Regions from separate parts of the Mycolicibacterium sp. HK-90 genome, predicted to be linked through region 2. Evidence: predicted binding sites of a transcription regulator. Region 2 holds the regulator's gene; the other holds the start of a gene.

Region 1 (11,402 bases), 2.7 Mb from region 2:
ATGGCGATGTCGTAGTCGCTCACCTCGTGTACATCGGCGATCCGGGCGAAGGTGCTCTTGCCCGCGTAGCGGGGCACCTCGGTGGCGGGCACCGCCCCGATCAGGTCACGTGCGTCGGCGGCGGGAGCGGTCGGTCGATTGCTCACGGGGTTCCTGTCTTTCGTTGACTGAGGGTGTGCGGGGTCGGCTCAGGACGTGGGGAGTTGTTCATCGGCATCGGCATCGGCATCGGCAGGTGTCGGTGCCGCGCTTTCGGTGAGTGCGACGCCGCGGGTTTCGGGCGCCATGAAGATCGCGACCACCAAACCCACTGCGGTCACTGCCGCCCCGACTCCGAGTGCGCCACCGGCGCCGAGCGCGGTCAGGGCGAGCGGCATCAGGTACGTGCCGCCCGCGGAGCCGATGCGACTCACCGCGGTGCCGACCCCGACCGCGGTCGCCCGGACCTCGGTCGGGAAAAGCTCGTTGGGGTAGACGATTTCGAGAAAACTCGAGGCGCCCGACGCCACCGCGTACACGGCCAGGGCGAGGAAGAACGCGACGGGTGGGATCCCGGGTATGAGGGCGGGTATGGCCAGCGCCACCGCGATCACGGCGAACGATCCGATCAGCAAGGCGCGGCGGCCGATTCGTTCGACGAGGTACAGACCCGGAATGCCGCCGACCACGAACAGTAGTGAGATCAACAGCGATCCGCCGTAGAGGTTCGCGTCGCCCTCGAGGCCGAAGGACGCCAACAGGTCGGGGGCAAAGGTGTAGACCGCGAAGAGCGGGATGACCTGGGCGGTCCAGAACACGGCGACAAAGATGGTGCGGTTCAGGTAGGGCGGTTTGAAAACCTGGGTGAACGAGGTCGTCGTCTGGCCCGCCTCGCCGTCGTTCTGGTCGAGGTCGCCCACACCGAACTGTGGCCCGAACGCCTGCTTGATCGCGGCGTCGGCTTCGGCGACTCGTCCCTTGCTGAGCAGCCAGCGCGGCGATTCGGGTGTCCCCATCCGTGCCAGCAGGGTGATCACGGCGAACACGGCCGGGCTGGCCAACAGCAGGCGCCAGGCATCGGGGCCGTAATCGCGGAGGAGAAAACCGACGACGTAGGCAGCCGCGGCTCCCACGGCCCACACGACGAACATCGCGCCGAGGAGCCTGCCGCGTTGTTTCTTCGGCAGGAACTCGGCCAGCAGTGATGTGGCGATGGGGTAATCCGCGCCGATCGCGACGCCGAGGAGGAAGCGCAGCAGGATGAGCTGCCAGGCTTCGGCGGCGAACGCCGAGAGAACAGAGAAAACGGCGAGCGCGATCAGGTCGGCGATGTACATGAGGTGGCGACCGACCTTGTCGGTGACGTATCCGAACACCCCACCACCGACGAAGATGCCGATCAGGCTGGCCGCACCGATCAGCCCGATCTCGGTCGCGGACAGGTTCATGGCGGGTTCGAGCGTGATGAGCGCGACGCCGATGATCGACAGCGCGTAGCCGTCGATGAAAGGTCCGCCGGACGAAAACAGGGTCAATTTCTTGTGGAACGACGTGAGCGGCGCATCATCGATCAGGTGGCCGGCTTGGGACATGGAAGCTCCTGCGTGACGGGGCTCTCGAAGGGGAGGTGTGAGCCGAGACACAGCATGGCGGCGCCGGCGGCCCGCGCGCGAGTAGACGATGCGCAAAATGCGCGCCTATCGTTTGAGCGATTGGCTAAACGCAGAACGGAGGCGGCGCCATCGCGATCACAGTCGGCGAGCTGGCCGAAATACCGCATCTCGGCTTGGAGGTGCTGGCCGGAGCATCCGGGCTGAGCCGGGAGATCTCCTGGACACACACGTCTGATCTCCCCGAACCGTGGCGGTGGGTCACCGGTGGCGAGTTGCTGATGACCAACGGGCTGTCGTTTCCGGCCGGATCGACCGAGCAGGTGCTCATCGTCGAGCGATTGAACGAGGCGGGCGTGTCCGGGCTGGCGATCGGCGAGAAGATGTACTGCCCCGAGCTCGGTGACGACGTGATGGCGGCCAGTGACAGGCTGGGGCTGCCGATACTGAACATCCGCTATCCGCTTCCGTTCGTGGCGATCTCCCGGGCGGTCGCCGAGGCCACGCTGCTCGACCAATCGAGCCGCCTCACCAGGACGGTGCGGATCTACGACCTGGTTCGCCGTCACATCGCGCGGGCCACCACGTCGGCGGAGTTGTTCGCCGCACTCGAACGCGAACTCGGCTGCCGGCTGCACGTCTGTGACCGGCACACCGGTGAGCCGTGGTTTCCCCGGGCGGCGGAGTTGGACGCGGCCACCCGTGCGGCCGTCATCGCGTTGTCGGACAACCCCACCAATGTGGCCGCTGGCGCTTTCGGTCTGCCTGCCGTCGCCGGAAACACGGCCCTGCTCACCGACATTCAGCGGCATCCGAACGCTGCGCTCGTAGCCGTCACCGCCGAGGACAGGCGCGTCGACCCGATTCAGCTTCAGCACGCCGCAACAGTCGTCAGCCTCGAGTTGTCGCAGACACAGCTGATGCTGGAACACGGTCGGCGGCAGGGTTCGGCATTCCTGGAACGACTGTTGGAGAGTCGGATCGATGGTCCGACCGCTGCCGGGCAACTGAGGGATCTCGGACTCGATCCTGCGACGGTGGTGCTGATTGCCGCGCACAGCGCCGACGACGACCGGGTACTGCATGTGCACAATTCGCTGTGGCGCCACTCGATTCCGTATGTGTGCACAACGCGCGAAGGAATTCTCTACGCCGTGGTACCCGAGGACTCGCCGTTCGACGAGGTGCTGGCGCGGGCGCTCGGCCCAACGGCCAGAATCGGGATCAGCCAACGGCTGGCTTCCATCAACCGCCTTCAGGAGTCGATTCGCGAAGCGTCATGGGCGTTTTCGCTCGCACAGCGGCGCGGGGTGGCAGTGTCGCGGTACGGCAGCGGGCCGTCCTGGCTGGGGTTGTCGAGTGTCGGGGATGCGCAAGCCCTGGTCGATCGCGTGCTGCGCCCCTTGCAGGACTACGACCGCGAACAGAACGCGAGTCTCGTCGAGACCCTCGATGCCTTCCTGCGGAACCGACGGTCCTGGCAGCAGACGGCGCAGACCCTGCATGTCCACCGGCAGACGGTGATGTATCGGATGCGGCGCGTCGCAGAGATCACCAAACTCGATCTGGCAGAGACAGATTCGCTGGCCGAACTGTGGCTGGCACTGCGCGCGGTCGAGCTGCTCGACGCTCAGGAGGACATGCGTAGCCGTGATGTCAGCTCATCCCGGCGATTGCCCGGCGTCTGACGTACCACGATTATGCGGGTCCGCCGGCCGACAGATCGTGTCGTCACCGGCAGACCCGCACACTCGCGCAGGCCCGCGGCCGATCAGGCCGCGACCGTGGCCGCCTGCTTCGCCGGCTCCAGAGCCTGGGCGATGATGTCGGCGACGTCGGTCATGGGCCGAACGTCAAGCGCCGCCAGCACTTCAGCGGGCACGTCATCCAGGTCGGGCTCGTTGCGCGCCGGGATGAAAACCGTTGACAATCCGGCCCGTTGCGCAGCCAGCAGTTTCTGCTTGACCCCGCCGATCGGCAACACCCGACCGTTCAGCGTGACCTCACCGGTCATGCCGACATCGCCCCGCACCTGCCGTCCGGTAGCCATCGACACCAGCGCCGTCACCATCGTGACGCCGGCCGACGGACCGTCCTTGGGCACCGCACCGGCGGGCACGTGCACGTGGATCGTCCGGTCGAGCGCCTTCGCGTCGACACCCAGCTGTTCGGCGTGGGCCCGCACGTAGGACAGCGCGATCTGCGCCGACTCCTTCATCACGTCACCCAGCTGGCCGGTCAGCTGCAGACCCGGCTCGCCTGGGTTGGAGTTGGCCTCGATGTAGAGCACATCGCCCCCCAGCCCGGTGACAGCCAGGCCGGTCGCCACGCCCGGCACCGCGGTGCGTTCGGTGGACTCCGGCGTGAACCGCGGACGGCCCAGGTACTCGACGAGATCCGGCTCGTCCACGATGATGTTCGTGATTCCGCCGTCGTCCAGTTTCGTCGTGACCTTCCGCAACGCCTTGGCCAGCAACCGCTCGAACTGCCGCACACCCGGTTCGCGGGTGTAGTCCGCGGCGATCTTGCGTAGCGCAGAATCGGTGACCCGCACTTCTTCCGCGGTGAGCGCCGCTTTCTCGGCCTGCCGGGGCAGCAGGTAGTCGCGCGCGATGGCGACCTTGTCGTCCTCGGTGTAGCCGTCGATCTGCACCAGCTCCATGCGGTCCAGCAGCGCCGACGGGATGTTCTCGATCACGTTGGCCGTCGCCAGGAACACCACGTCGGACAGGTCCAGATCCAGGTCCAGGTAGTGGTCACGGAACGTGTGGTTCTGCGCCGGGTCCAGCACCTCCAGCAGCGCGGCCGACGGGTCACCCCGGTAATCGGAACCGACCTTGTCGATCTCGTCCAGCAGCACAACGGGATTCATCGACCCCGCCTCGCCGATGGCCCGAACGATGCGGCCCGGCAGCGCGCCGACGTAGGTGCGCCGGTGGCCACGGATCTCGGCCTCGTCGCGCACACCGCCCAGGGCCACCCGCACGAACTTGCGGCCCAGCGCGCGGGCCACGGACTCGCCCAACGAAGTCTTGCCGACCCCGGGCGGGCCGGCCAGCACCATCACCGCACCCGAACCGCGGCCGCCGACGACGGCCATACCGCGCTGGGCGCGGCGGGCCCGCACCGCCAGGTATTCGACGATGCGGTCCTTGACGTCGTCCAGCCCGTGGTGATCGGCGTCCAGAATCTCGCGGGCGCCCAACAGGTCGGTCGAGTCCTCCGTCCGCTCGTTCCACGGCAGGTCCAGCACGGTGTCCAGCCAGGTGCGAATCCAGCCGCCCTCCGGGCTCTGGTCGCTCGAGCGTTCCAGCTTGCCGACTTCGCGCAGTGCGGCCTCGCGCACCTTCTCGGGCAGGTCGGCGGCCTCGACTCGAGCCCGGTAATCATCAGACCCTTCGGGCTCGCCTTCCCCGAGTTCCTTGCGGATGGCGTTCAGCTGCTGGCGCAGCAGGAATTCCTTCTGCTGCTTGTCCATTCCGGCCCGGACGTCCTCGGCGATCTTGTCGGTGACCTCGACCTCGGCCAGGTGCTCGCCGGTCCACTGGATGAGGTTGCTCAGGCGCGTGGCCGTGTTCTCGGTCTCCAGCAGTTCGCGCTTCTGGACATCGGTCAGGTACGACGCATAGCCGGCGGTGTCGGCCAGCGCCGACGGGTCGGTGATCTTGTTGACCACGTCGATGATCTGCCAGGCCTCACGCCGCTGCAGCATGGCCAGCAGCAGCTTCTTGTACTCGGCTGCCAGCGCCTTGACCTCGTCGGTGGTGGCTTCGGGTTCGGTGGCTTCCTCGACCTCGACCCACAGGGCAGCGCCCGGTCCGGTGGTTCCGGAACCGATGTGGGCACGGCGTTCACCGCGGACGACGGCGGCTTCCGCACCGCCGGGCATGCGCCCGACCTGCACGATCGACGCGATCACGCCGTGGGTGGGGTAGCGGTCGTCCAGGCGCGGGGCGATCAGAAGCTTTCCTGATTCACTGGCCTGGGCGGCGTCGACCGCGGCGCGGGCGGCGTCGTCGAGCTCGACGGGCACCACCATCCCGGGCAGGACGATGGGCTCGCTCAAGAACAGCACGGGCACTGCGTTTGGTTGGGACATCAAACCTCCAAAGTTCAGTCTGATGCGCTCAACCTTGGTGGTCGCGGGTTTGTTCCCGGTAGGCCGGCGGTACGGGTTCGCCGTGGGTGAACAGGCGTGGTGGGCGAGCGGCGTAGCCTCCAAGCATGAAACGGGGATTCATCGCGACATTGGCGATCGGTGTGATCGTGGCGTTGTTCGGGCTCATCTGGGCGCTGCAGGGATTCGGTGTGCTGCAGGGCAGTCCGATGAGCAACACCACGACCTGGTCGATCATCGGCCCGATCACCGTGGTGATCGGGGTGGTGATCGCGGTGTTCAGCTGGCGCAAGCTCTCGGCGAAGTAGACCGGCGTCAGGGCTGTGCGTCAGGACGGGGCGACGGTGAAGTTCACCGTGTGCCATCCGGTGGCGCCGTCGGGCACGGTAGGGGCCTGATCTGACGTCTGGACCGCTCCGGTGTCGTCGGTGGCCCGCACCGTGATGGTGTGTGCGCCCGGGGCGGTCGCCTGCCAGCCGAAGCTCCACAGTCGCCAGGTCTGATCGGAATATGCCGCGCCGAGTTGGGCGGGTTGCCATGGGCCGTCGTCGATTCGCACCTCGACGGCCCGGACGCCGCGATTCTGCGCCCATGCCACGCCGCCGAACGTCGCCGGACCCACGGGCACCTGCTGCCCGTTCCTCGGCACGTCGATACGCGACTCGGTCTTGATCGGGCCGCGCGCCGCCCAGCCCTGCTTGGTCCAATAGGCCTCGGCGCGGTCGAATCGGGTCAGTTCGAGGTCGGTCACCCATTTGGTGGCCGACACGTAGCCGTACAGCCCGGCGACCACCAGCCTGGCCGGATAGCCGTGCTCGACCGGGAGTGGCTGCCCGTTGAGGCCGATGGCCAGCAGGGCGTCGCGACCATCGTGGAGGGCCTCGACCGGCGTGCCCACGGTGAACCCGTCCACCGACGTCGAGAGCAACATGTCCGCATCCGGTGAAACACCGGCGGCCGTCAGCAGGTCGGTCAGGCGGTAACCGGTCCACACTCCGTTCGAGATCAGGTCGCCGCCAACCGGATTGGACACACAGGTCAGCGTCACCACCTTCTCGACGGCTTCGAACCGGTCCAGATCGGCGAAACTGTAGGTGATCTCGCGGTCCACCATGCCATGGATGCGCAGGCTCCATTCCTGGCGGCTGAGCTGCGGAACGCTCAGTGCGATGTCGACCCGGTAGAAGTCGGCACTGTCGGTGACGAAGCTCGGCAGTGCAACGTTTTTCGGCTGGACTCCCGCCGGAATCGGCGGGGCCGGTACGCGCGGCGCGGGGAGGGCCGAGGTGTCGCGCTCGGCGGCCACCGAGCGCACCACCCGGGCGGCGACGAATCCCAGTAGTCCGGTGGCGGCGCCGAATCCGAGGAGTCCGGCGGTCGCCAGCCACATCCGTCTGGTGGCATCGACACCCGCGGGCTCGTCGGCGGGGCCGACCTCGGCCCGATCGTCGGCGGGGCCGACCGAGGCCTGATCGTCGGGTCCGCTCCACAGTCGCACCGCGAGCAACCGGAGCGCGGCCACCCCGCACGCGGTGCCCACGACCGTGGGAACGAGGTCGAGCGCGGTGGCACCGGGACGGGAGATCACGGCGGCGCAGCCGAGAAGGCCCGCGACGACGAAGATGGCGCTGCCGACCGGGCGGCGCGGGGTTTCGTAGGTCGCGGCGATGGCCGCGGCGGCGGCGATCACCACCAGGACCGCGACGGCCAGGAAGAGCTTATCGAGACCACCCAGCGCCTGAATCGCCAATTCCTTGACCGGGCCGGGTGTCACGTCGACGATCGCCGACCCGACGGCGTTGCGGGGATCGGCCTGCGCGGGGAAGAAGATGCCGACGACCTGTGCGACACCGAGCGAGACCGCGGCGGCGGCGACTCCGCCGAGCATCCGTGCGTTCGACGGCGACTCGGAGGTGGACCTCGACGAGGACTGGGTCATCGTCACCAAACCTACTCCCGCACACCAGAGCAGGGAGCCTGCCGTCGGGGGATGACGACAGGCTCCCTGGTGGGTTGGATCTCTAGGTGGCGGCCTGCGCGCCGAGCACCCGCTGGATGTCGGGCTTCATCTGCTGCAGCTGCTGTCCCCAGTAGCCCCAGGCGTGCGTGCCGTTGGCCGGGAAGTTGAACACCCCGTTGGTGCCGCCGGCCGCGATGTAGTTGTCGCGGAAGGTGACGTTGGTGCGCAGCGTCAGTCCTTCGAGGAACTGGGCTGCCATCAGGTTGCCGCCATTGGTTCCGGCGTCCAGGTCAGACGGGGTGCCGGTGCCGCAGTAGATCCAGATGCGGGTGTTGTTGGCGACCAGCTGGTTGATGTTGACCATCGGGTCGTTGCGCTTCCAGGCCGGGTCGGTCGACGGGCCCCACATGCTCTCGGCGTTGAATCCGCCGGCGTCGTTCATCGCCAGCCCGATCAGCATCGGCCACCAGCCCTCGGACGGGTTCAGGAAGCCCGAAAGCGTTCCGGCATAGATGAACTGCTGAGGGTGATGGATCGCGTAGGTCAGCGCCGCGCTGCCCGCCATCGAGATGCCGACGACGGCGTTGCCGGTCTGCGACACGCCGCGGTTGGCGGCCAACCAGGTGGGAAGTTCCTGGGTCAGGAAGGTCTCCCACTTGTAGGTGTAGTCCTGACCGTTGCCCTTGGAGGGCTGGTACCAGTCGGTGTAGAAGCTGGACTGCCCGCCGACCGGCATGACCACCGACAGGCCCGAGTCGTTGTACCACTCGAATGCCGGGGTGTTGATGTCCCAGCCGTTGAAATCGTCCTGGGCGCGCAGACCGTCGAGCAGGTAGACCGCGTGCGGCCCGCCGCCCTGGAATTGGACGCGGATGTTGCGGTTCATCGACGGCGAGAACACGTCGAGGTACTCGACGGGCAGGCCCGGACGGGAGAATGCGCCAGCGGTCGCCGAACCTCCTGCGAGACCGATCAGCGCGGGCAGGGTGGCGGCTGCCATTGCCCCCGCTGCCAGTCGGCGCATCCACGCTCCGCGAATCTTGTTGAGGAACTTCATAACGGCAACCAACCGTCCTTTCTGCACGTGTTCCAAGCAGTTTGCCGCTTGCCTCGGTAGTGAATCACGTGCCACATCAGTCACACGTGTAACAACACCGCACGCGCAGATCGCGGTTGACTAACGATTGGAACTCGGCGCCGAGACCCTCAGCGTCCGGGCGCGGCGAGGGCCTGCTTGACGTTTGCCCGACGCTCGTCGATCGCCCGGCCGATGTCCTGCAGCAGGACCGGTTTGCGCGCGACCAATTGTTCGATGCACTCGCGGTCGAACTGCGCGACGGTGACCTCGGTCAGCGCATAGGCCGTGGTGATGACCGGTTCGCGGGTCAGCGTCGTCTGACCGAGCACGTCGCCCCGCTCCAGGGTGAGCACCGGGACGAACTCATCGTCCGAGCCGGGCGCGGCCAGCTGCACCGTGCCGGCGACGACGAACGTCAGCTTCTTGGGAACCTGACCGACGACCTGGATCACCTCGTCCGTGCCGTACCGGGCCAGACGCGCGTGGGGCAACAGCTCGCGCTGGTCCTCTTGGCTCAGACGGAGTGTCGGCGCGATGAGGCGGAGCGCCTGTTCCACGCGTTCGGTGGTGGCGAACTCGTCCTCGGCCTCGTCCAGATGCAGGCCTGCCCGCCGCGTGGCGTACCAGGTCCAGCGCAGGAATGTCGCCCGGGCCGCGAAATCGTCGGCCGGGGAGTGCAAGGGGATCAACGTCTTGTATTGCAGCGAACCGGCGGCGACCGTGGATACCGTTCCGTCGCTTCGTAATTGGGGCAGCCGGCGGGCCACCTCGTTGAGTACCCGGCACACGTCGTCGGGGGCGTCGTCGACGGCGAACACGGTGACCACCGACATGGTGTGCGCGCCTGCCGGTCGGCTCAGGTTCGTGAACGATCCGCCGGCCAGCACCGAGTTGGGGATCACCTGCAGGCCGCTTCCGGTGTCGATGTGCGTCGCGCGCCAGTTCACCTCGACGACGCGCCCGCGCGCCGCCGGCGCATCGACCCAGTCGCCGAGTTGGAACGGCTGCTCGAACAGCACCAGCAGCCCGGAGATGATCTGGCCGACCGAGTTCTGCAGGGCAAGGCCCAGCACGATCGAGGACACGCCCAGGGCGGTGAACAGCCCACCGATGTTGGCGCCCCAGATGTAGGCGAAGATCAGTCCGACGCCGATGGCGATGAGCGCGAACCGGGCGACGTCGAGGAAGATCGACGGAATGCGCTTGCGCCAGCTGCCTACCGGCGCGCTCTGGAACAGCGTCGCGTTCAGCCCGGACAGCAACAGGACCAGCACGACGAAGCCGAACACCGTCGCCACGATCCGCACGGGTGTGGCTTCCCCGGAGATCTGGATCGCCTGGACCAGCAGGATCAGCAGCGCGCCCAGCGGCAGGATGTAGGTGCGGACCAGATGTACCGGGCCGGCCAGATAGCTGCCGCGCCGGCGCAGGGCGCTGTGGAGTTCGGTGAGCAGAACCAGGCAGACCGGGAAGCCGACCGCGACACCGATCGCCCAGAAGAACCACGGAGCGTCGAGCACGCCGGTCATCGTCGGTCCTGGAGTTTCCAGATCGGTTCGTCGGCGTCGTCGACGCGCACGGTGCCCGCCGGTTCGAGGTCGCGGGTATCGCCCATCGCGTCGAACACCCGCTCGGTGACGTACACGCCCGGTTGTGGTGAGCCCCGTTGAACCCGGTAGGCGAGGTTGACCGCCGAACCCCACATGTCGTACGCGAGATTGGAGCGGCCGACCAGGCCGCTGCTCACGGCGCCGGTGTCGATCCCGGCCCGCAACTTCAGTGCGGTCCCGGTCTCGGTGTTGAACCGCTCGATGATTCGCTGCATCTCGAGGGCGAAATCGACTGTCCGGCCGACGTTGTCGAGCCGCGGCACACTCAACCCCGAGCTGGCCCAGTACCCGTTGCGCAGGGTGCGGACCCGCTCCACGCCCAGATCATCTGCGGCGGCGTCGAATTGGTGCACCAGGCGGTTGACGATGGCAAGTGCTTCCTCGGAGGGCATCCCGGAGGTCAGCTCGTCCAGACCGACCGTGTCGGCGAACAGGACGGTCACGTTGTGGTGGTCCTGCGCGATCGTCTCTTCGCCGTCCCGGTAGCGCTGCACCACCGATTCGGGCATCAGCGTGCGCAGCAACCGGTCGTTCTCCCGGCGTTGCTCGGCGAGCAGATCCTCCTTGATCGCCAGGTTGCGGCTCATGTCGTTGAACGCTGTTGTCAGGTCGCCGAACTCGTCCCGTGATTGCACCGGCAGCGAGATGTCGTAGTCGCCCGCGCCGATCTGCTGGGCGCCGGCCTCCAGCCGGCGCAGCGGCCGGACGAACAACCGCGCCAGCATCATGGCGGCCAGACACACGATGAAGGTGATGACGACGGTCGACAACACCAGGGTGCGGGTGAACGTCGCGACCGGAGCGAACGCCTCCGAGGTGTCGATCTTGGCGATGATCGACCAGTTCAGCCCGTGCAGATCGACCGGTGCGTAGGCCTGCAGCGTCTCGTTGCCCAGATAGTCGTCCTCGATCACGGTGCCGGTCTGGCCACGCAGGGCCAACCGGGTGGCCTCGGTCTCGACCGGCTGGACCAACGTGGTTCCGTGTTGGCGCAGAGATTTCGCCGCCACCGCCGGCGGGGTGCCGGCGTCGATGACGTCGCGCTCGA
Region 2 (11,402 bases):
GCAGTCACCGACTCTCGACTACGCCCGGGATGGGGCGCAACACGGCATACCGCTCACCATCCTCATGCGCAGCTATCGTCTCGCGCACGCCGCGACATCGACTCACTTCAACGCGATCCTTCAGCGCCATGCGAGCAACTCCGAAGAGCTGCGGCTCGCATCGGAGTTGGGTGGGGCGTGGATGTTCTCCTACGTCGACGCCGCGCTGTGCCTGGTAGAGGAGGCGTACACCGCCGAGCGGGATCGATGGTTACGCAGCGCCGCAGCCAGCCAAGCCGAGACCATCGGCACGATCCTGGCCGGCCAACCCATCGACACCGACGTGGCCACCCGGCGACTCCGCCACGAAGTCCGTCGTGTCCACGTCGCCGCGATCGCCTGGCTCGATTCTCATGAAGAAGGGCGCAACACGCAGGCCGTCCTCGAGGCTGCGATCCGCGATATCGCCTCCGCCATCGGCAATCAGAAGCCACTGGTGCATCCGCTCGGGATACTGTCGACGGCGGCCTGGATCAGCTCACACAGCCATATACCGTCGAAAGTGTTGGACGAGTTACGGTTCCGTACGGCAACTGCACCCGGAGTGCGCGTTGCCATCGGCGAGCCGGCACCGGGCATCGCCGGCTTTCGTTCCAGCTATGTGGAAGCGGTTGAGGCCCAACGCGTCGCACGTCTTGCGGACCGCCCGGCAGGCAGCGTCACCCGCTACGACAACATCGCGCTGCGGGCCATCGCGACCGCCAACCTCGACCAGGCGCGGGACTTCGTGCGACGCGAGCTCGGGCCGCTGGGGGCGGCGGACGAAACCACCCGGCGGCTGGCCGCCACGGTGCGCGCCTATCTCGACGAGAACTGCAGTCGTGGGCGAACAGCCAAGCGGCTTCACGTCCACGACAACACGGTCGCGTATCGAATCCGGCAGGCAGAGGAATTGCTGGGAAGGTCCTTGGAACGGCGCACGCTCGAGCTGCGCGTCGCGCTGGCCTTGGCCGACGTCGTCGCCGAAAGCGCCGATTCCGGGACGACGCCCGCGGCGGCGGCTTCTCTGCGGCCGGCCAACTGACTGACGCGCGCCCGGTCACACCCGCCCGAGCATCGCGTCGCGGACCCGCCCGACCCCGGCCAGGCGCGCGAGATCGCCGATCAGAACCGGTGCGACGGAACCGATCCCGGCGAGCAACCGCACAGCGGCCGACGCGACCGTGGTCTCCGGGGTGCCGCGCTCGATCGCTTCGGCGACCGCTCGCGCGACCTCCTCAGGCGAGCTGGTGCCGAATCCCCGCGGAAGGGCAACGCCCGTGTCCGCCAACATCCCGGCGTCACGGATCGGGCCGGGAAAAATCGTGGAGACGCCGACGCCGGTGCCGTGCAGCTCCTGGCGCAAGGCGAGTCCGAGCCCCCGCAGGCCCCATTTCGTGGCCGTATACACCGCGCCGTTCCCGGATGTCGCGATGAGGCCGGCGCCCGACGAGATGAAAACGATGTGGCCGCGGCCGCGCTGCTTCATCGATACTGCTGCCGCGCGAGCGAGCGCGGTCGGGGCCAGCAGGTTGATGCGCACGGCCTCCTCGATCTCGCTGTCGCTCAGCATCGCCAGATCCTGCGGGATACCGACACCGGCATTGGCGACGAGGATGTCGACGTCGCCCGCACGGTCCATCAGGTCGCCGACTTCGGAGAGGTTGCCGAGATCCGCGGTCAGTGCCCGGGCGGGGGGTCCTAGCTCTCCGACCAGATTTCGCAGCTCCAGTTCGCGCCGGCCCGTGACGACGAGTGCACACCCGTGCCCCGCGAGTTCGCGTGCGATGGCGCGGCCGATGCCGCCGGTCGCACCGGTCACCAGTGCGCTGCGCCCGTTCAATTGCATGTCAGTTCCTCAAACGTGTTTACTACTTGGATAATTCGGCCATGCGCGCCGCGAGCCACCGGGCCAGCGGCGGGGCAGTGCGGGAGAGCACATACATCAGGTGTGCTTCGGCGGCGACCGGCGCCACCGCGCGGTTGTGGTCGACCGCGCGCAGAATCTTCTTGGCCACGCGCGCCGGGGTGTACCCGCGCTTTCGGTAGGTCGACTCGAGGTGTCTACGCCGTTCGTCGACGTCCCCGGCGCCACGGATGAGGCTGTTCTGCGTGATGGCGGTGTTGATGATGCCGGGACACACCGCGGTGACACCGATGCCATGGGGCTTCAGTTCCATGCGCAGTGCTTCGGACAACCCGAGCACCGCGAACTTCGTTGCGCTGTAGGCGGTCAGCTGGGGGTTGGCCAGGAGGCCGGCGGCCGAGGACAGATTGACGACGTGGCCGCGCCCCGCGTCGATCATGGTGGGCAGGAAGGCGTCGCAGCCGTGCACCACACCCATGAGGTTGACGTCGATCAGCCATTGCCAGTCTTTGAGGTTGGTGTCCAAGAAGCCGCCCACGAGGCCGACTCCGGCGTTGTTGATCAACAGGTCCACCCGGCCGAAGCGTTCGGAGGTGGCGTTCGCGAAACGCGTCATCGATTCGGTCTCGGAGACGTCCACCCACGACGTCAATACCTGCGCGTCATAGGCACGAGCGGCCTCGGCGGTGTCGGCCAGGCCGGCCTCGTCGACGTCGCACAGCGCCAGCTGGGCGTGCCGCCGGGCGCACAGCAGCGCCACTTCGCGGCCGATACCGCTGCCGGCGCCGGTGACCACCACGACTTGATCGGTGAGGTCGGCGGTCTTGAATCGGGATCGCGTTCTGGCCATGGCTCGACGCTAGGGACGCGACAAGGTGGCGCGCTCGTGCGGATGAGCCAACATGTGCGAGGTCAGTTGTCGCGACGCGCCAATGGTCGGATTTCACCGCAGATGTCGGACGAGATGGGCGGCAATGCGTTTCACCGCGTCATGCGCTGTGGCCGCTTCTGATCTCGTAAATCCGTGGTCGATGCCGTCAAAGCAGTGGTGTGTGATCGGGACGCCCGCGCCGGACAATCGTGCTGCCAGCTCGTCGCCCTCGGGTCCGAGCGTGTCGAGCGAACCGGTCAGTATGAGTGTCGGTGGCATCGCGGCCGCCAGCTCGTCGTCGAACCGGGGAGAGGCCAGTGGCTCTCGCGAGCGGCTCGTGTCCACGACGTACGCGTCGATCGCCAGTCGTTGGATTCTTCGCGATATTCGTGGACGCGCCTTGGCGGAGGTGCGGTCGGTGCGGCTGAGGTCGACGACCGGGAAGGCCAGGGCCGCCGCCCGCAATGTGACATCGCCTGTGCGGTAAGCCTGTTGGCACACATTGACGGCGAGCTTCGCCCCGGCACTGGCACCCGTCACCGACATCCGGGCCGCATCCCACCCGCGGTCCGCCGCCTCCGAACGTATCCACGATGCGACGTCGAAGCACTGCTGTTCGGCTACCGGATATCGCACCTGGGGCGCCGTTGCGTAGTCGGCGAGGACCACCACCGCACCGACCTCTGCCGCGACGTAGTGCGCGATGTACTCCTCTTGCCGCGGGTTGCGCACGATGAAGGCGCCGCCGTGTAGGTGCAGATTGACCGGAGGGCCGTCCACGCCGGTTCGCGCGAGGGCAGCGTCGGGATGGGGCGAATAGATGTAGCACCGCACGGTTCCGTGGCGGGTCGGCACATCGACGATCTCCGGGCGGGCAACCTGCCGTGTCGCCGAACTGAAACTGCGCGGGGTGGGGACCAGCGGCAACAGGCGCTGCGCCAGGTGGGCTGCGACCCAGGCGCCTGCTCGTCGCGTCCTGGTAGACGTGGCTGCGTTCACTCGGCGGAACGGTAGCCAAGTTCGCTCGGCGCCGGCTTGTCGCGAAGGGCTGAAAAGGGCGGGTGTCGTTGTGGGAGGGCGACAGGGGCGATCTTTTTCGGTTCGACGAACTGGCTACTAGGGGGCGGCCGGGACGCGGTGGTTCTTCGCGAAATCCGCCGGTGGTGCCGGCCACTGCCGACGACGCAGTGAAGAAATCGCCAAAAAAATCTCTCAATCCCGGGAACAAAACCGCCGAAACCCCCGTTGACCTCATCGACAACAAGTTGAGTGACACCGACTCAAGTCTGGGTTGACAATCTATGCTCACCCGGAGCAGGCTTGAGCGCAGTCCGCTCAGACCCCTATATGTCTATCAGGAGGCAACACCATGGCTCGTGCGGTCGGTATCGACCTCGGGACCACCAACTCATGCGTGGCGGTTCTGGAAGGCGGCGACCCCGTCGTCGTCGCGAACTCTGAGGGCTCCCGGACCACCCCGTCTGTCGTCGCATTCGCGCGCAATGGCGAGGTACTGGTCGGCCAGCCCGCCAAGAACCAGGCGGTGACCAACGTCGACCGGACCATCCGTTCGGTCAAGCGTCACATGGGCAGCGACTGGTCCGTCGAGATCGACGGCAAGAACTACACGGCACAGGAGATCAGCGCCCGTGTGCTGCAGAAGCTGAAGCGCGACGCGGAGGCCTACCTCGGTGAGGACATCACCGACGCCGTCATCACCGTGCCCGCCTACTTCAATGACGCCCAGCGTCAGGCCACCAAGGAAGCCGGCCAGATCGCCGGCATGAACGTGCTGCGTATCGTCAACGAGCCGACCGCGGCCGCCCTGGCCTACGGGCTCGACAAGGGCAGCAAGGAACAGACCATCCTGGTCTTCGACCTCGGTGGCGGCACGTTCGACGTCTCGCTGCTGGAAATCGGCGACGGTGTCGTCGAGGTGCGTGCCACCTCGGGTGACAACCACCTCGGTGGCGATGACTGGGACGACCGGATCGTCGAATGGCTGGTCGACAAGTTCAAGTCCACCAGCGGCATCGATCTGACCAAGGACAAGATGGCGATGCAGCGGCTGCGTGAAGCCGCCGAGAAGGCCAAGATCGAACTCTCGAGCTCGCAGAGCACCTCGATCAACCTGCCCTACATCACCGTCGACGCTGACAAGAACCCGTTGTTCCTCGACGAGCAGCTGACCCGCGCCGAGTTCCAGAAGATCACCCAGGATCTGCTGGACCGCACCCGTCAGCCGTTCCAGTCGGTGATCAAGGACGCCGGTATCTCGGTCTCCGAGATCGACCACGTCGTGCTGGTCGGTGGTTCGACCCGTATGCCGGCCGTCACCGAACTGGTCAAGGAACTGACCGGTGGCAAGGAGCCCAACAAGGGCGTCAACCCGGACGAGGTCGTCGCGGTGGGCGCCGCGCTGCAGGCCGGCGTGCTCAAGGGCGAGGTGAAAGACGTTCTGCTGCTTGACGTCACCCCGCTGTCCCTCGGTATCGAGACCAAGGGCGGCGTGATGACCAAGCTGATCGAGCGCAACACCACCATCCCGACCAAGCGGTCGGAGACCTTCACCACCGCCGACGACAATCAGCCGTCGGTGCAGATCCAGGTCTTCCAGGGTGAGCGCGAAATCGCTTCGCACAACAAGCTGCTCGGCTCCTTCGAGCTGACCGGTATCCCGCCGGCCCCCCGTGGCGTGCCGCAGATCGAGGTCACCTTCGACATCGACGCCAACGGCATCGTGCACGTCACCGCCAAGGACAAGGGCACCGGCAAGGAAAACACGATCAAGATCCAGGAAGGCTCCGGCCTGTCCAAGGAAGAGATCGACCGGATGATCAAGGACGCCGAGGCGCACGCCGAGGAAGACCGCAAGCGTCGTGAAGAGGCCGACGTCCGCAACCAGGCTGAGTCGCTGGTCTACCAGACGGAGAAGTTCGTCAAGGAGCAGCGCGAGGCCGAAGGCGGATCGAAGGTTCCCGAGGACACCTTGTCCAAGGTCGACGGTGCGATCGCCGAGGCCAAGTCGGCGCTGGAAGGCACTGACATCTCGGCGATCAAGGACGCCATGGAGAAGCTGGGCCAGGAGAGCCAGGGTCTCGGCCAGGCGATCTACGAGGCCACCCAGGCTGAGCAGGCCGCCGGCGGACCGGACGGAGCCGCGGGCTCGTCCAGCGCGGACGACAACGTGGTGGACGCCGAAGTTGTCGACGACGACCGGGAGAACAAGTGAGCGAGAACGATTCGCACGAGCCGGTGACCATCACCGACAAACGGCGCATCGATCCGGACACCGGTGAGGTTCGTGAGGCGCCGGCCCCTGAGGGGCCGGCGCCGGCCGCCGGCGAGCCGACGGGCGATAGCGACGAGGTTGCCGAGCTCAAAGCCACACTGCAGCGCGTCAAGGCGGAATACGACAACTACCGCAAGCGGGCACTGCGCGATCAGCAGGTCACTGCCGACCGGGCCAAGACCGCCGTCATCACCCAGTTGCTGGGTGTACTCGACGACCTGGACCGGGCCCGCAGCCACGGTGACCTGGAATCCGGGCCACTCAAGTCGGTTGCCGACAAGCTCGTCGGCGCCCTTGAAGGACAGGGCCTTTCCGGTTTCGGCGAGGAGGGTGACGAGTTCGACCCGTCGCTGCACGAAGCGGTGCAGCACGAGGGCGAGGGCACTCACCCGGTGATCGGAACGGTGATGCGCCGGGGTTACCGGATCGGTGATCAGGTGGTCAGGCATGCCCTCGTCGGCGTCGTGGACACCGTGCCCGAAGCCGAAGCCGGTGCGCAGCCCGCGGATAACGGTGACGGCGCCGGTGATCAGGCCGCAGAATCAGACAATTAGACAATCCATTGGAGAGAAGAGGTAAGGAGGTGGCGCAGCATGGCCCAACGCGAGTGGGTCGAAAAGGACTTCTACAAAGAACTCGGCGTCTCCTCTGACGCCAGCGCCGACGAGATCAAGAAGGCCTACCGGAAACTGGCCTCCGAACTGCATCCCGACCGCAATCCCGATGCGGGGGCGGCGGAGCGGTTCAAGGCGGTTTCCGAGGCGAACAGTGTTCTGTCGGATCCCGCGAAGCGTAAGGAGTATGACGAGACCCGCCGGCTGTTCGCCGGGGGTGGTCGTCGGTTCAACCCGGGCGGGAACTTCGGTGGCGGATTCGGCTCCGACGGAGCCGAATTCAACCTCGGGGATCTGTTCGACGCGGCCGGTCAGAGCGGCGGTGCCAACATCGGTGACCTCTTCGGCGGGCTGTTCGGTCGCGGTGCACAGCCGCGGCCGAGCCGGCCCCGCCGGGGAAATGACCTGGAAACCGAAACCGAACTGTCGTTCCTGGAAGCCACCAAGGGCGTGGCCATGCCGCTGCGGCTGACCAGCCCGGCGCCCTGCACCAACTGCCACGGCAGCGGTGCGCGGCCGGGCACCAGCCCCAAGGTGTGCCCGAACTGCAACGGCTCCGGCGTCGTCAACCGCAACCAGGGGGCGTTCGGGTTCTCCGAGCCCTGCACCGAGTGCCGGGGTAGCGGCTCGATCATCGAGCACCCCTGCGCGGAGTGCCAGGGCACCGGCGTCACCACCCGAACCCGAACCATCAACGTGCGGATCCCACCGGGCGTGGAGGACGGTCAGCGCATCCGGCTCGCCGGACAGGGCGAAGCCGGGCTGCGGGGCGCACCATCGGGCGATCTCTACGTCACCGTGCATGTGCGGCCGGACAAGGTGTTCGGGCGCGACGGTGATGATCTGACCGTTGCGGTGCCCGTCAGTTTCCACGAGTTGGCATTGGGTACAACGCTTTCCGTTCCCACCCTGGACGGCAAGGTCGGTGTTCGGGTGCCCAAGGGCACATCCGACGGCCGCATCCTGCGGGTGCGTGGCCGCGGCGTGCCCAAGCGCTCCGGCGGTCACGGTGACCTGTTGGTCACGGTGAAGGTGGCGGTGCCGCCGAACCTGGAGGGCGAAGCGGCCGAAGCGCTGGAGGCGTATGCGAAAGCCGAACGGGCCAGCGGGTTCGACCCGAGGGCCGGATGGGCAGGCAACACATGAGCCAGCGCAAAGAGGAAGCCCGTACGTTTCTGATCTCGGTGGCCGCCGAGCTGGCCGGTATGCACGCGCAGACCCTGCGCACGTACGACCGGCTCGGCCTGGTCAGCCCGCAGCGCAGTTCCGGCGGCGGGCGCCGTTACTCCGAGCGTGACGTCGACCTGCTCCGTGAGGTGCAGCGGCTGTCACAGGACGAGGGCGTCAACCTCGCCGGGATCAAACGCATCATCGAGCTGACCAATCAGGTTGATGCGTTGCGTACCAGGGTCTCCGAGTTGACCCAGCAGGTCGAGCGGCTCAGCGCGGATCAGCGCCACGATGTTTCGGTGGCGTCGAAAGCCGTGGTGCTGTGGCAGCCCGGAGCCGCTCGGCGGCGACACCGGCCGTAGCCGGCGGCGCAGCGGCGGGCGCTAGCCGACCTTGATTGAAAAGATGGCCGTCTCCGGTTTTCCGGGGGCGGCCGTCGTGTATCTCCCGGTACGCAACGCGTCGGTGGGGGCGGCCATCGGCTCGATACCCACCACATTGTCGACGCGCGGTGCGAACAATTGCGCGGCCGGGTAACCACGCTCGAACGCCACCTCAACCTGATGCTCCCCGCCGGACAGCGTGAATACCGCACCCATCTCGACGTCGTCGAATCCGTCGTCCAGTTCGGTGGTTCCCAGCTGCTGCGCGCCACCCGGCCACACCCGTGACTCGCCGGAGGGCAGTCCCCGGTCATCCACGAGCAGGTGACGCATGTGCGGCGTCTGCAATCGCCAATCCTCGCGTGGCACACCGGGAATGGTCACGTAGGGGTGGTAGCCGTAACAGAGCGGGACGGACTGCGGAGCCGTCGGTGTCACGGTGGTGGCCACGGTGAGGGTCCGGTCGGCCAGCGTCACCGTCATGGTCAGGCGGTGCGGGAACGGGAACGTCGCGAGCAGTCGCGGCTCGGCCCAGTCCAGCGTGGCCGCCAGCCCGTTGGCGGATTCCTCGGTCACCTGCCAGTCCGGGTTGGCGGCCAGCACACCGTGGATCGGCGCCCCGTTGGCATCGGTGCGCACCCCGTTCTCCCCGGGAATCAGGTTCACCTCTGCGCCTTCCACGCTGTAGGTGTTGCTGCTCAAGCGATTTGCCCACGGGTAGAGGATCGGGATGCCCATCGTCTTGCCATCGGAAATGTAGGCTTGCAGGCCGCGCCGCCGGCCCAGGTACTCGACGCGTTCGCCGGCCTGGATATCGGCCAATGAGGTGCACACCATTCCCGCCGCCGGGACATACGTCGCCGTCATCGACGACGACGGGTCTTTGAGCGTGACAGTTTGCACGTCGGCCATGGGGCCAGTGTGGCACGCGCTCAGCGCGTCAGCGGGTCGTGCTGGATGCGCTCGGCCGGCGCGCCCCGTTCGATCAGGGCCGCTTTGGTGGCGGTGACCATGTCCGGACCACCGCAGATGAGGATCTGGCGGTCGCCCCAATTGCCGTACCGCGTCACCACTTCGGGCAGGGTGCCGGTCTGACGCACGTGCAGGCCACGTGGCGGCTGGACGTCGGGATACTGGCCGGCCCACGGTGCATCGGTGCTGTACTCGGACACCGGGGTCACCGACAGCCACGGGTTGGTGGACGCGATGTGCCACAGGGTCTTCAGGTCGTAGAGGTCGGAGGGGTAGCGGCCCCCGAAGAACAGGTGAACCCGCGGATTCACCCCATGCAGGGTCATGTCCATGATCAGGTTGCGCAGCGGAGCCAGGCCGGTGCTGCCCGCCACCATCAGCACATCCTCGCCGTCGCGGTCGACATGGAGTCCACCGTGCGGGCTGGACATCCGCCAGCGGTCACCGATCCGGGTCTCGTTGACGATGGCGGTGCTCACCATGCCGCCGGGGACCGATCGGACGTGGAACTCGATACCGCCGGAGCGGTCGGCCGGGATGGCCGGGCTCAGGTAACGCCACCGCCGTGGCCACTGGGGCACCTGGACGGTGACGTACTGGCCCGGGTGATAGAACAGCGCCTGGTCGAGTTGCAGCCGGATCACCGAGACGTCGCGCGTGACCCGGTGGTGCTCGATGACGGTGCCGTCGCAGTAGGCCGGGGAGTCCTCGGCGTCGGCGGCCCCGCGCATCACGCCGATGATCAGGGCCACCGCGTCGTGCGTGGTCTCGGCCAGCCGATCGTCCCAATCGGTCTCAAGGTGGCTGCGGAAGGCGTTGTACAGCGCGTCCTGCATCGAGTCGTAATGACTCTGCAGCACCCCGTACTTGCGGTGGTCCCGGCCGAGCTGAGCCAGGAACGCCACCGGCTCCTCGGCGCGCTGGGCGATCAACTCCCCGAACAGCCAGGTCAGGGCGCGGGCGAAGACTTCGCGCTGGCTGCCCATGTCCGGGGGGAACAGATCGCGGGCCGAGAGGTCGGTGGCGAACCACTGGGTGTAGAAGTCGCGGATCAGCGTCTCTGAGCCGTGTGCGGGGTCGACGGCGTTCTGCAGTGTCTGCAGCGCTTCCCGGTCATCGAGTCCCACGGAGCTGCATCTTAGGCGTGGTCGGCCCGGGCCGCCGCAAAGCGGCGATGATCACCAGAAACAGGCCCGCCAGCGCCCAGCAACCGAGCACCAGGATCGCGGTGTCCGCCCCGGCGCCGCCGAAGTATGCGGTGGAGCGCAGCAGCGTGGCATTGGCGCCCTGCGGCAACAGCTGGCCGAGCTGGCCCCAGCCGGCGGGCAGCATCTCCGGAGCGGCGGTCAGCCCGGACAACGGGTTGCCCAGCAGCAGCGCGAGCGCGGCACCCACGCCCAGCCCGGCCTTGCCGAACAGCGAGCCCAGTCCGAGCATGAACACCCCCGCCGCGGCTATCCCCAGCGTCAGACCCGCGGCCACTCCCCAGAAGTTCGAGTCGATGGAGCCGAACACGTAGCGGAGCAGGGCCGCGACCGTGATGCCGGCGACCGCGCAGAACACCAACGTGGCGATCAGCCGAGTCCACACCTCACGCCGCAGGACCAGCACCAGCGCGACGGCCGGCAGCATCCCGGCCAAGGTGATCGGCAGCGCGGAGGCGGCCAGGCCGGTTCCGCGCGGATCCTGGGCGGTGGGCGGGGCCAGGTCCTCGGTGTGCAGGGGCGCTCCCGTCTGGGCGGCGATGCCGTTCCCGATCTGGGTCAGCAGTTGTGCGACGGCCGGGCTGCCTCCGGTGGCCGTCAGCAGGGTGGGGCCTTGCGGTCCGAAGGCGATGCCGCCGTAGACGTTTCGGTTCAAGATCGCCTCGCGCAAGGCCTGCTCACCGGGGTAGTAGGTGACCGCGAACGCACCGGGCGCCTGCTTTTCGAGGGCTTGCGCGATCTGGCTGGTGGCCGCCTGGGGTCCGGCGGCGCCGATCGGCACGTCGTGGGGCTTGGAACGCGATGCGGGCAGGGCGAACGCGATCGCCACTATGGCGATCGCGATGGTCAGCACCGTGACGATGCCCGCGGCGCGCAGTGCGGCGGGCGGTTCGTGTTCGGGTGCGGCGTGGTGGTGAGCGGGGGCAGGGGCCTGGGTCGAGAGCATCGTTCCCTCTTTTCATCCGATGTTGAAATATCGGTTGGTGTGAGGGTAACGCTGAATGCGGTCA

The links. The regulator HspR, encoded in region 2, represses chaperone genes until heat shock. The targets are predictions, from matches to a motif close to ANNTGAGTNNNNNNNACTCANNT.
Region 1: lon (endopeptidase La) is a predicted target of HspR. The motif match lies at 5,700-5,722, and genes of this name have one in related genera.

What each region holds. Positions count from the first base shown of each region.
Region 1 covers NZ_CP129613.1:3,464,628-3,476,029, reverse strand. Annotated here, with positions in the region: gene speB (agmatinase) at 1-146, opposite strand, end outside; gene QU592_RS16765 (MFS transporter) at 189-1,571, opposite strand; gene QU592_RS16760 (PucR family transcriptional regulator) at 1,772-3,277, shown strand; gene lon (endopeptidase La) at 3,361-5,688, opposite strand; gene QU592_RS16750 (hypothetical protein) at 5,814-6,014, shown strand; gene QU592_RS16745 (molybdopterin-dependent oxidoreductase) at 6,035-7,645, opposite strand; gene QU592_RS16740 (esterase family protein) at 7,728-8,723, opposite strand; gene QU592_RS16735 (mechanosensitive ion channel family protein) at 8,873-10,273, opposite strand; gene QU592_RS16730 (adenylate/guanylate cyclase domain-containing protein) at 10,270-11,402, opposite strand, start outside.
Region 2 covers NZ_CP129613.1:803,048-814,449, forward strand. Annotated here, with positions in the region: gene QU592_RS03715 (PucR family transcriptional regulator) at 1-1,063, shown strand, start outside; gene QU592_RS03720 (SDR family NAD(P)-dependent oxidoreductase) at 1,079-1,867, opposite strand; gene QU592_RS03725 (SDR family NAD(P)-dependent oxidoreductase) at 1,890-2,735, opposite strand; gene QU592_RS03730 (alpha/beta hydrolase fold domain-containing protein) at 2,829-3,755, opposite strand; gene dnaK (molecular chaperone DnaK) at 4,126-5,988, shown strand; gene grpE (nucleotide exchange factor GrpE) at 5,985-6,602, shown strand; gene dnaJ (molecular chaperone DnaJ) at 6,642-7,808, shown strand; gene QU592_RS03750 (heat shock protein transcriptional repressor HspR) at 7,805-8,194, shown strand; gene QU592_RS03755 (aldose 1-epimerase) at 8,216-9,127, opposite strand; gene QU592_RS03760 (FAD-binding oxidoreductase) at 9,148-10,314, opposite strand; gene QU592_RS03765 (ABC transporter permease) at 10,301-11,338, opposite strand.